DNA from 3 places in the Nocardioides sp. CCNWLW216 genome. Region 2 is predicted to be linked to each of the others. Evidence: predicted binding sites of a transcription regulator. Region 2 holds the regulator's gene; each other region holds the start of a gene.
The links. The regulator LexA, encoded in region 2, represses DNA repair genes until DNA is damaged. The targets are predictions, from matches to a motif close to TCGAACANNTGTTCGA.

Region 1 (3,272 bases), on a different contig from region 2:
GCGCAGGTCGGTGATCCGGCCGTCGAGCGGCAGCTGGTCCATCTTGAAGTCGCCGGTGTGCAGCACCATCCCGGCGCCGGTGCGGATCGCCACGGCGAGCGCGTCCGGGATGGAGTGGTTGACCGCGACGAACTCCAGGTCGAACGGCCCGAAGGTGAGCTTCTGGCCCTCCTTGACCTTGTGGTGCACGGTCTCGCGCAGCCGGTGCTCGCGCAGCTTGCTGTCGAGCAGCGCCAGGGTCAGCTCGGACCCGACGAGCGGGATGTCCTGCCGCTCGCGCAGGAGGTACGGCGTCGCACCGATGTGGTCCTCGTGCCCGTGGGTCAGCACCAGGGCCTCGACGTCGTCGAGCCGGTCCCGGATCGAGCTCCAGTCCGGCAGGATCAGGTCGACACCGGGCTGGTGGTCCTCGGGGAAGAGCACGCCGCAGTCGACGATGAGGATGCGGCCGTCGTACTCGAAGGCGGTCATGTTCCGACCGACCTCGCCGAGCCCGCCGAAGGCGGTGACCCGAAGCCCTCCCTTCGGCAGTGCCGGCGGCGTGGAGAGCTCGGGATGAGGGTGACTCACAGGACGTCCTTTACAAGAGGCCGGCGGCCGTCAGCCCCTCCCTCAGAGCGGCGACCTCCGCGTCGTCCAGGGCCGCGAGCGGCGACCGGACGTTGCGGTTGTCGAGCACCCCGAGGATCTGGAGCCCGGCCTTGGCGGTGGTGGCTCCGTAGTTGGCGACGCCCATGACGGCGTCGATCGCGGGGAGCAGGCGCGTGAAGATGTCGAGGGCAGCGACGTGGTCGCCCGCCCAGTAGGAGTCGGCCATCGCCTTCAGCTGGTCGCCGGCGACGTGGCCGACGACGCTGACGAACCCGACGGCACCGTGCGCGAGCCAGCCGAGGTTGGCCTCGTCGTCGCCGGAGTAGACCGCGTAGCCCAGCTCGCGGATCCGCACCCCGCGTGCGAAGTCGCCGACCGCGTCCTTGACCGCGACGACCTGCTCCCAGGAGATGGCCTGCTCGTAGGTCTCCAGCGCGATGGTCGAGCCGGTACGGCCCGGGACGTCGTACAGCATGACGGGGAGCTCGGCCGCGTCCACCACCTGGCGGAAGTGCTCGAGGATGCCCCGCTGGCCGGGCTTGTTGTAGTACGGCGTCACGAGGAGTACGCCGTCCGCGCCGTTCTTGCGGGCCTGCTGGGCCAGCAGCGTGGACGTGCGGGTGTCGTTGGTACCGATGCCGGCCACCAACGTGATGTCGCCACCGACCGCGTCGCGCACGGCCGCCAGAACCTCGCCGTCCTCGTCCGTCGTCGTCGTCGGCGACTCCCCGGTGGTGCCCGACACGACGAGCCCGTCGTTGCCGTGCGCCACGAGGTGCCGCGCGATCCGCGCGGTCGCGTCGAGGTCCACGGAACCGTCGTCGTGGAAGGCGGTGGCCATCGCCGTGAGCACGTGACCGAAGGGCGCCTCGGGCGCGGAGGTGGTGCCGGACGTCATGGGAGCCAGGCTATCCCTCCCCCGCCCCCGATCACCGCATCCGCCCCAGCAGTCCCCTCCAGCACTTCCCCTCCGGTGGTTCCCTCCGGTGGTCGAGCAGTGAAGGACGAAGTCCTGAACGCCCGTCGAGACCCCCGCAACCAACAAGCAACCTCCGGCAGGTCGGCCCCCGCCGCCGGTCCCTGCCTCCGGTGGTCGAGCAGTGAAGGACGAAGTCCTGAACGCCCGTCGAGACCCCCGCAACCAACAAGCGACCTCGCGGTAGGCCGGTCCCTGCCGAGGCGTCTGCTCGGTGCACCAGGTCGGTTCAAAGACTTTTTACAGAGACAAGGGGGCTCACCGTCCACTGTGATCAAGGGCCATCACGAGCCTGCTTCTAGCTTTCGGACTCTTCGGGTCGACCGTTCGAACAAGGCTGTGAACAACCCCCACATTCGATTACCTGTTCGACTAGAATGAAGGCATGGCTCGGGACCTCGACGACTGCGACACCGTACCCGCGGTGCTCGCCTTCGTGCGCGCCCGACGCACCGTGCAGCTCCAGGCCGAGGCCGACCAGCTCGCCGCCGCTGTCACCTGGGCGGGCATGCACTCCACCGACTCCCTGCACGATGCCGCCGCGGTGTGGATCCCCGGCTGCGAGGACGAGATGGCCATCGCGGGCCCCGGCGCACCCCTCATCGCTGAGTTCTCGGTGTTGGAGTTCTCCGCTGCGCTGGGGATGTCGTCGGACTCGGGGCGGATCTACCTCGGCCACGCCGTCGAGCTCGCCCACCGCCTCCCCAGGGTCTACGAACGCGTCCAGTCCCTCGACCTCCCGGTCTGGAAGGCCCGCCGGATCGCCGCGGAGACCATCGACCTCCCTGAGGACGGCGCCGAGTTCGTCGACACCCACGTCGCCGCAACCGCGCACAAGATCTCCATCGCCCAACTCGACCGCACCATCGAAGAAGCGCGGACCCGTTTCGACCCCGAGGCCGCGGCCCAGCGGGCGCGGGATGCGGCCGAGGTGCGGCACTTCGACATCGAGGTCCAGCAGGTCTCCTACGACGGCCACGTCGAGGTCCGCGGAACCCTGGATCTGGTCGACGCACTGGATCTGGAGGACGCGGTCGCTCGGGGTGCGACCCACCTCGGCACCATCGCCGACGGGCTGTCGCTCGACGTACGCCGGTCCATCGCGGTCGGTGACCTCGCCCGACGCCAGCTCACCCTCGACCTCAACGCCGAGCCCGACCCCGACCGGAAGCGACCCCGCCAGGTCGTCGTGCACGTGCACCTCGCGGACGCCGCGATCGCGCGGGTCGAGAACACCCGGTCGATGATCTCGGTGGAGCAGGTGAAGGGCTGGTGTCAGGACGGAGACAGCCAGGTCGTCATCAAGCCCGTGATCGACCTGGCCGACCACGTCCACGTGGACGCCTACGAGGTCCCCGACCGGCTCAAAGAACGCCAGGCCCTGCTTCAACACTCCTGCGTCTTCCCGTGGTGCCGACGCAGGGCCAGGTCCTGCGACCACGACCACAGCGACCCCGCCTCGAACGGCGGCGCCACGTGCGACTGCAACATCGCCCCACTCTGTCGACGACATCACCGCGCCAAGACCCACACGCGCTGGCGCTACGACAAGGTCGACGACACCACCTTCATCTGGCGATCACCCAACGGACTGATCTTCCGACGCGACCACACCGGCACCACCACCCCGCAGCCCTGACCGAGAACCCTCGGCAGGGCTACGGACGCGCCCACGCGACCAGGTCGTGGAGCCAGGCGTCGAGGC
Region 2 (3,272 bases):
CGACCCGTCAGCGTCCGCGTGACGCCCTGACCGCGGACGTCACGCGTTGTTCATCCGGCAGCCGCTCAGCGGGTGACGGCGCGCACCCGCACCCGCAGCCGCAGGCCGTCGTCGAGCGAACGGCCCTGGCAGGAGTAGACCGTGCCGCGGCCGCACGCGTAGCGGGTGCCGGCGTTGACGAGGGTGACGTCGACGTAGGCGATCCGGCCGTCGACGAAGGGGACGCTCAGGAGGCCGGCCCCGGAGGGCCGGAGGCGCACCAGGCGAGAGGAGATCTTGCCCGACTCCCGGCGCACCGTGACCACGGCGGCGGTCGGCCGGGTCCGGCGGGGGAGGTCGACCGCGATCCGCAGCCGGGTGCTCGCCCGGTTGGTCCGCTTGCCGGGCCGGTAGCGCACGGTGCCGCTGCTGAGGTGGTTCAGCTTCAGCGACGCGCGGCGGAGCTGGTTGCGGGCGACGCGCGCGGTGCCCTCGGGCCGGGTCACGGGGTAGCGGGCGCCCTCGCGGTAGCTGCGGGCCGGGTGCCGGTTGGCCGCCGAGAAGCGGGCGACCGTGGCCGTCATCGACCGACCACGCTCCTTCAGCACCGCTCGCACCGCCTGCAGCGAGTACGCCGGTCCGGCGGCCTTGGTCAGGATGTCCCGGACGATGGTCGGCATCCCGCCGCGCGAGCCCGGCTCCAGCTCGCTGAGGTAGCGGAAGAAGATCCAGCTGCCGTAGACGCGCAGGTCCTGGCCCTTGTCGATCGGGGTGCGCGGCTGCGACATCGGGCTGTTGCGGAGGTACTGGATGTTGTCGTTGACGGCGTCGTACACCTCGTCCTCGGCCCAGGTCGCCGTCGACTCGAGGAACCAGAGGTCGTCGGTGATGTCGTAGGCGAACTGGACGGCGTGGAAGTACTCGTGGGCCGTGGTGACCTGCAGGTTGTGGACCGGGGTGTTGGCCGGGAACTGCTTGCTGGCGAAGTCGTTGTCGAGCGAGCAGTAGGCCTGAGCGCTGCGCTGGGTGCTGGACGTCACGCCCTCGGGGACGCAGTAGCCGTAGAGGCCCTCGCGGCCGGTGTCGACGAGGTAGACGTCGAACTGGTTGGTCCCGCCACCGCGGGTCCGGTCGGAGACCGGCTTGCGGTAGCCGGCGGCGACGTAGGTGCCACTGACCTTCAGCAGCGTCGCGAAGACCCGGTCGACGTAGTCGGGCCGGCCGTTGGCGTCGGCGTCGGTCAGGTCCGGGGCGTCGGAGGTGGCGCGGGCCCAGTGCACGCAGAAGCCGCCCTGGCAGGCCTGGGTCGGGAGTGCGTTGGCGGCGTAGCCGAACCGGCCGCCGGCGTCGGTGTCCGGGGTGTCGGTCGGACGGGCCAGGATCCGATCGGCCTCCGCGCGGCGTGCGGCGGGGAGGGCCGAGCGTGTGCGGGCCAGCTCCAGCAGAGCCAGGCTCGCGTCCCGGCCGTCGACCTCACCGCTCACGATCTCGTCGGCCTGCTCGAGCACCTCGACGGCGCGGGCAGTGGCGTCGGCTGCCCCGGTCGGTTCGGTGATCGGCACGACGGCGGGGTCGTCAGCCGCGCGCGCAGCCCCGGGAGGGCTCAACAGGGCGGCGGCGACGGCGACGGCGCCGACGGTGGCGAGCAGCGAACGGTGACGAGCGCGCAACGAGATCTCCATCCAAGGGGAGGGCGGACGCGCCATCCTCGCACGCCCACCCACCCGGATCAGACTCGTCGCAGCACCGCCGTGACCTTGCCGAGGATCGTCGCGTGGGTGCCGTCGATCGGGTCGTAGGCCTCGTTGTGGGGCATCAGCCAGACCTGCCCGTCCTTGCGCTTGAAGGTCTTCACGGTGGCCTCGCCGTCGAGCAGGGCGGCGACGATGTCACCGTTCTCCGCGGTCTGCTCCTTGCGGATCACGACGTAGTCGCCGTCGCAGATGGCGGCGTCGACCATCGAGTCGCCGGCGACTTCCAGCAGGAAGAGCTCGCCCTCGCCGACCAGTTGGCGGGGGAGCGGGAACACCTCCTCGTAGCGCTCCTCGGCGAGGATCGGACCGCCGGCGGCGATCCGGCCGAGCAGGGGCACGTTGGCCGGGGTCGGGGCGGAGTCGCCGAGGCCGGTCTCGTCGTACGACGTCTCCTCGGCGCTGGAGAGCGTGCGGCGGGCGGCCATCACCTCGGGCAGGAAGACCTCCAGCGCCCGCGGTCGGTGCGGGTCACGCTTGAGGAAGCCCTTCTCCTCGAGGGACTTCAGCTGGTGAGCCACGCTCGAGGAGCTCGTGAGGCCGACGGCGTCGCCGATCTCGCGCATGCTCGGCGGGTAGCCGCGCTTCTCGATGCTGTCCTTGATGTGGGCGAGCACGCGCTGCTGACGCGGGGTCAGGCCCGTCGCGTCCGGCGGCCCGTCGGGCAGCTCGCTGACGTTCTTCTTGCTGGCCATGGTGACGCCTTTCGCCGGGATGCTCGTGGGCCACACCGTACCGATCCGACCGCCCCGCTTCAAACACGTGTTCGAACGGCGTGTCGGGCCGACCATGTTCGAACAAATGTTCGTCGAGCCCTTGATTTCGTTCGAACACCTGCTCTAGCCTCGTACACATGTTCGATCGAACGTCTGATCGACCAGCTGGCCCGCACCGGACTGTCGGTGGCCGCCGTTAGACATGCGGTTGTGGTCAGGCACCGAGGCTGACCGCCACTTCCCCAGGAGGTCCCAATGAGCACGATCCAGCTGAGCCCCGTCCGACTGAGCACCCTGTCGACGACCCGCGGGGAGCTCCGGCTCACCCGCCGCGGACGGCTCGTGGTGTTCCTGCTCGGCCTGGCGGTGGTGCTCGGGATCGGGCTGGTCCTGGCTGCTGGCTCGGTGGCCACGCCGGAGCCCGGCGCGGTCGAGTCGACGACCGTAGTCACGGTCGGCACGGGCGACACCCTCTGGGAGATCGCGGCCGACGCCTCCGAGGACGGTCAGGTCCGCTCGATGATCTCCCGCATCGAGCGTCTCAACGGTCTCGACTCCACGGTGCTCGTGGCCGGCCAGCAGCTCCGGGTCCCCACCGAGTAGCGCCACCACAGACTTCGTCAGCCGCCTCGACCCCGGCTGACGGGCCGGGGAAGACAGGGGCGGGGCCAGGTGGCCCCGCCCCTGCGGCGTTCCTGGTCTCGATACCCCCCGCGAGGAGGAGCGGTGTCGCGGGCTTTCGGTGGTCGAGTGGCCGTGACGGAGGAGTGGTGTCGCGGGCTTTCGGTGGTCGAGTGGCCGTGACGGAGGAGTGGTGTCGCGGGCT
Region 3 (3,272 bases), on a different contig from region 2:
CCGGACCACCCCGAGTGGAGCCGGGATCACGACGAGCGGCGCTCGAAAGGCCCGTCGCTGACCTTTCGCCGGGCGGCGCGCCGGGTGTCCGTGCGCATCGTCAGCGACCTCTCCGAGCTGGACGTCTACGGCACCGTGGACGTGACTCCCGAGCTCTTCGCGTCGGCAGCCCGCGAGGTCGTCGCCGGGCTCGAAGTCCTTCCACGACGGATCAAGCCGGACGATGACGTCGACGCGCGAACGTTCCTGTCCTTCGTGCGCGCGCGGCTCGACGATCTCCCCCGAACCCAGGACGAGCTGGATCTCGTGCTCGAACAGCTCCATGCGGCCGCCATCCGACGCTGGGACGCGATGGATGGCTGGGAGCGGCTGGACGTCGACTGGTCGGTGTTTGCCGCAGATGCACGTGAACGACTCCCCGACCCCTTCTTCTTCGATCCGGCCGACGACGAGGCCCCCCACGGGAACGACACCGGCGCCGATCTCCTCGTCACCTACCTGGACGAGCTCCCCGGCGACGGAATGGCCTTCGTCGATGCCTATGTGGTGGACATGGGCTGCGAGTCGTTGAGCGATGTCGCCGACATCGACACCTGGGAGCACGACGAACTGGTGATCGCCGCCGCGTTCGCCGAGATCATGGTGCGCGGCAGCACGTCCGCAGCGCTCGCCAACCTGGCGCTGCAAGCGCTCGACCGACGCCAGACTGAAGCCCCGAGCCCACGAAACGAGCAGCTGCGGCAGGCATTGACCTGACAGTGGTTGAGGACGTCGTCTGAAACCGGACGACGTGGTCGACACGGCCGGCCGCCCGCCTCGCCATGAATGGTCGTCACCAGCACCGCGGATCGTCGTCGGCAGGAGCCGACGTTCTCAGGCTTCGATCACCAACGAATCTGAGCCGTGCTGGAAGCCAGCGACGATCACCGTGCTGCGGAGCGATCTCCCGAAGCGCCCCGAACTCCTGCCAGAATCGCGGGTTGTCGCGAGCATCCTCGCTGACCGACCGGGAAGGTTGCGGAGCCAAGAACAACGTGGGCTCGTCGGCGGCCATGGATCGCACTGCGTCAGCCGAGACCAGGGGCTTGACCTCCTGGTCGCGGCAGGCCGCGTCGATGTCGATGCCACCCTTCCCCACACGAGGGCCCCTTCAACTTCTCTGAGTTGCTCAGGGGTGGGCACCCGACCTCGCTACCCAGGATGCGTCCGCTCGTCGGCAGGACCGCGCAGTCGGCGGCCGGTCCGGGAGCGCAGCAGCCATTCAAGCGAGATGGTCGGGCGGAGTCAGTCGCCCGCGGAGCGCAAGCAACGGTGCCGCCCACCCTCCGCGGCAGATCTGAGCATCTGCAGCCACCCTCGACGCGAAAAGAGATGACCGCTGGACGCTTGCCGCGCGTTCGCGTCACGGCTTGACTTCGAACATACATTCGACCATACTGGTGTGGTCATCTCGTGGAGCTCTCGGAGGCTCGCATGGACCACCCCCACCCGATCAGGGTTGCTGCCCGCGAGATCGACCATGCGCTGAAGACGGTCGCTGACGTGAACCCGTCGTTCATGACCACGCCCGACAAGGCCGCTGCGTTGCGCGAGCTCGCGGTGTTGGAGGCGCGGGTGGGTGAGCTGCGGCTGCGGGTCGCGGCGGACGCCTGCGACGTGGCCGAGGAGCACGGGGCGCGTGACGTCGGGGCCTGGACGGCGCACGCCGTACGACGCCGGCGGGCGGACTGTGCGCGCGAGCTGCGGCTCGCGCTGGCGCTGGCCGACCGGCCGGTGCTCGCGGCCGCGGTGCGTGAGGGGGCGGTGAACCTCGACCAGGCCCACGTGATCGCCGACGCCCTCGCCGCGCTGCCGGGTGACGTCGACGTCGAGGTGGTCGACCGGGCCGAGGTCGCGCTGGTGGGCTACGCCGCGGACTTCGACCCCACCGAGCTCCACCGCCTCGGTCGCCGCATCCTGGACGTGGTCGCGCCCGAGGTCGCCGAGGCCGTCGAGGCGCGGCACCTGGCCGACCTCGAAGCCTCCGCCCGGCAGCGGATGCGCCTCGGGCTCCGCGCCTGCGGGGACGGGACCACCCGCATCAGTGGGCTGATCCCGGACACCTCCGCGGCCCGACTCGCCACCTACCTGCACGCGTTCACCAACCCCCGACGTGAAGCCGACCCCACGGCGGTTGAGGTGCGAGCGGAGCGAGCCTCGAAACCCGGCGAGCCGCACGACCGCCGCACCCCCTACGGACGCCAAGCAGCCGCCGCGTTCTGCCAGCTCCTCGAAGCCGTCGACCCCGGGCGGCTCCCCTTGCACGGCGGGGACGCCACCACGCTGGTCGTGACCATGACCCTGGAGTCTCTGCAGTCGAAGCTGGGGACGGCGACGATGGGCAACCCCGGCCCCGGTGACAGCCTCGACCGAATCACCGCCGGCCAAGCACGCCGGCTGGCCTGCACCGCAGGCCTCGTCCCCGCCGTCCTCGGAGCGAAGTCCGAAGTCCTCGACCTCGGCCGTTCTCAGCGGCTCTACAGCCGGTCCCAACGCCGGGCGATGGGACTCCGGGACCGTGAGTGCCGCGCCGAGGGGTGCCACATCCCGGCGCCCTGGTGCGAAGCGCACCACCTCACACCGTGGTCCGCGGGCGGGCGAACCGACCTCGACGACGGGGTGCTGCTCTGCAGCCGACATCACCACCACGTGCATGACGCTGGCTACGACGTCGAGCAGCTGGCCGACGGGGGCATTCGGTTCCACCGGCGGGTCTAGCGGAGTGGTCGAGGTGGGCGGTCGGGTGCGGGGGTTTCGACACGGTCGCTAGCGCGACCTGCTCAACCAACGGTGGCCGCGCGACCTGCTCAACCAACGGGGGCGCGCGACCTGCTTAACCACCGGGGGGCGGGTTCACCCCTGGGGGTGCTCAGGTCGGGGCGGCCGAGGCCGATGGGGTCCGTTGCACGCCATCAGCCACGGAGGGCACCCATGACGAGCAACCTGCTGACCGAGCGCCGGCGGCCGAAGAAGAAGCGGAAGCGGAAGAAGGACGAGGGCAGGAAGCCCGCCAAGTCCAAGAAGCCGAAGAAGCCGAAGCGGCCGACCAAGGCCAAGCCGACGCCGACCCCCGCGAAGCCGACTCCCGCGAAGCCGACTCCCGCGCCGAAGCCGTCCCCCGCGTCGCCGTACGCCCCGGGGTCCTTCCCGGCCACGCCGGTCCTCGCGACCGCGGCCCGGCACCTGGTCAACCGGTTCAGCTACGGCATCACCCCCGCTCTCACCGCCGAGGT

Region 1: a site for LexA is predicted at 1,924-1,939, ahead of V7S47_RS16580 (HNH endonuclease signature motif containing protein). Genes of this name have one in related genera too.
Region 3: a site for LexA is predicted at 1,416-1,431, ahead of V7S47_RS00150 (HNH endonuclease signature motif containing protein). Genes of this name have one in related genera too.

Annotation. Positions count from the first base shown of each region.
Region 1 is NZ_JBBBBJ010000007.1:68,571-71,842, reverse strand. Features, by position in the region: gene V7S47_RS16590 (ribonuclease J) at 1-570, opposite strand, end outside; gene dapA (4-hydroxy-tetrahydrodipicolinate synthase) at 581-1,489, opposite strand; gene V7S47_RS16580 (HNH endonuclease signature motif containing protein) at 1,953-3,206, shown strand; gene V7S47_RS16575 (phosphotransferase family protein) at 3,226-3,272, opposite strand, start outside.
Region 2 is NZ_JBBBBJ010000018.1:21-3,292, reverse strand. Features, by position in the region: gene V7S47_RS25200 (MXAN_6640 family putative metalloprotease) at 66-1,649, opposite strand; gene lexA (transcriptional repressor LexA) at 1,709-2,425, opposite strand; gene V7S47_RS25190 (LysM peptidoglycan-binding domain-containing protein) at 2,702-3,049, shown strand.
Region 3 is NZ_JBBBBJ010000001.1:44,148-47,419, reverse strand. Features, by position in the region: gene V7S47_RS00155 (hypothetical protein) at 1-756, shown strand, start outside; gene V7S47_RS00150 (HNH endonuclease signature motif containing protein) at 1,474-2,757, shown strand; gene V7S47_RS00145 (DUF1800 domain-containing protein) at 2,971-3,272, shown strand, end outside.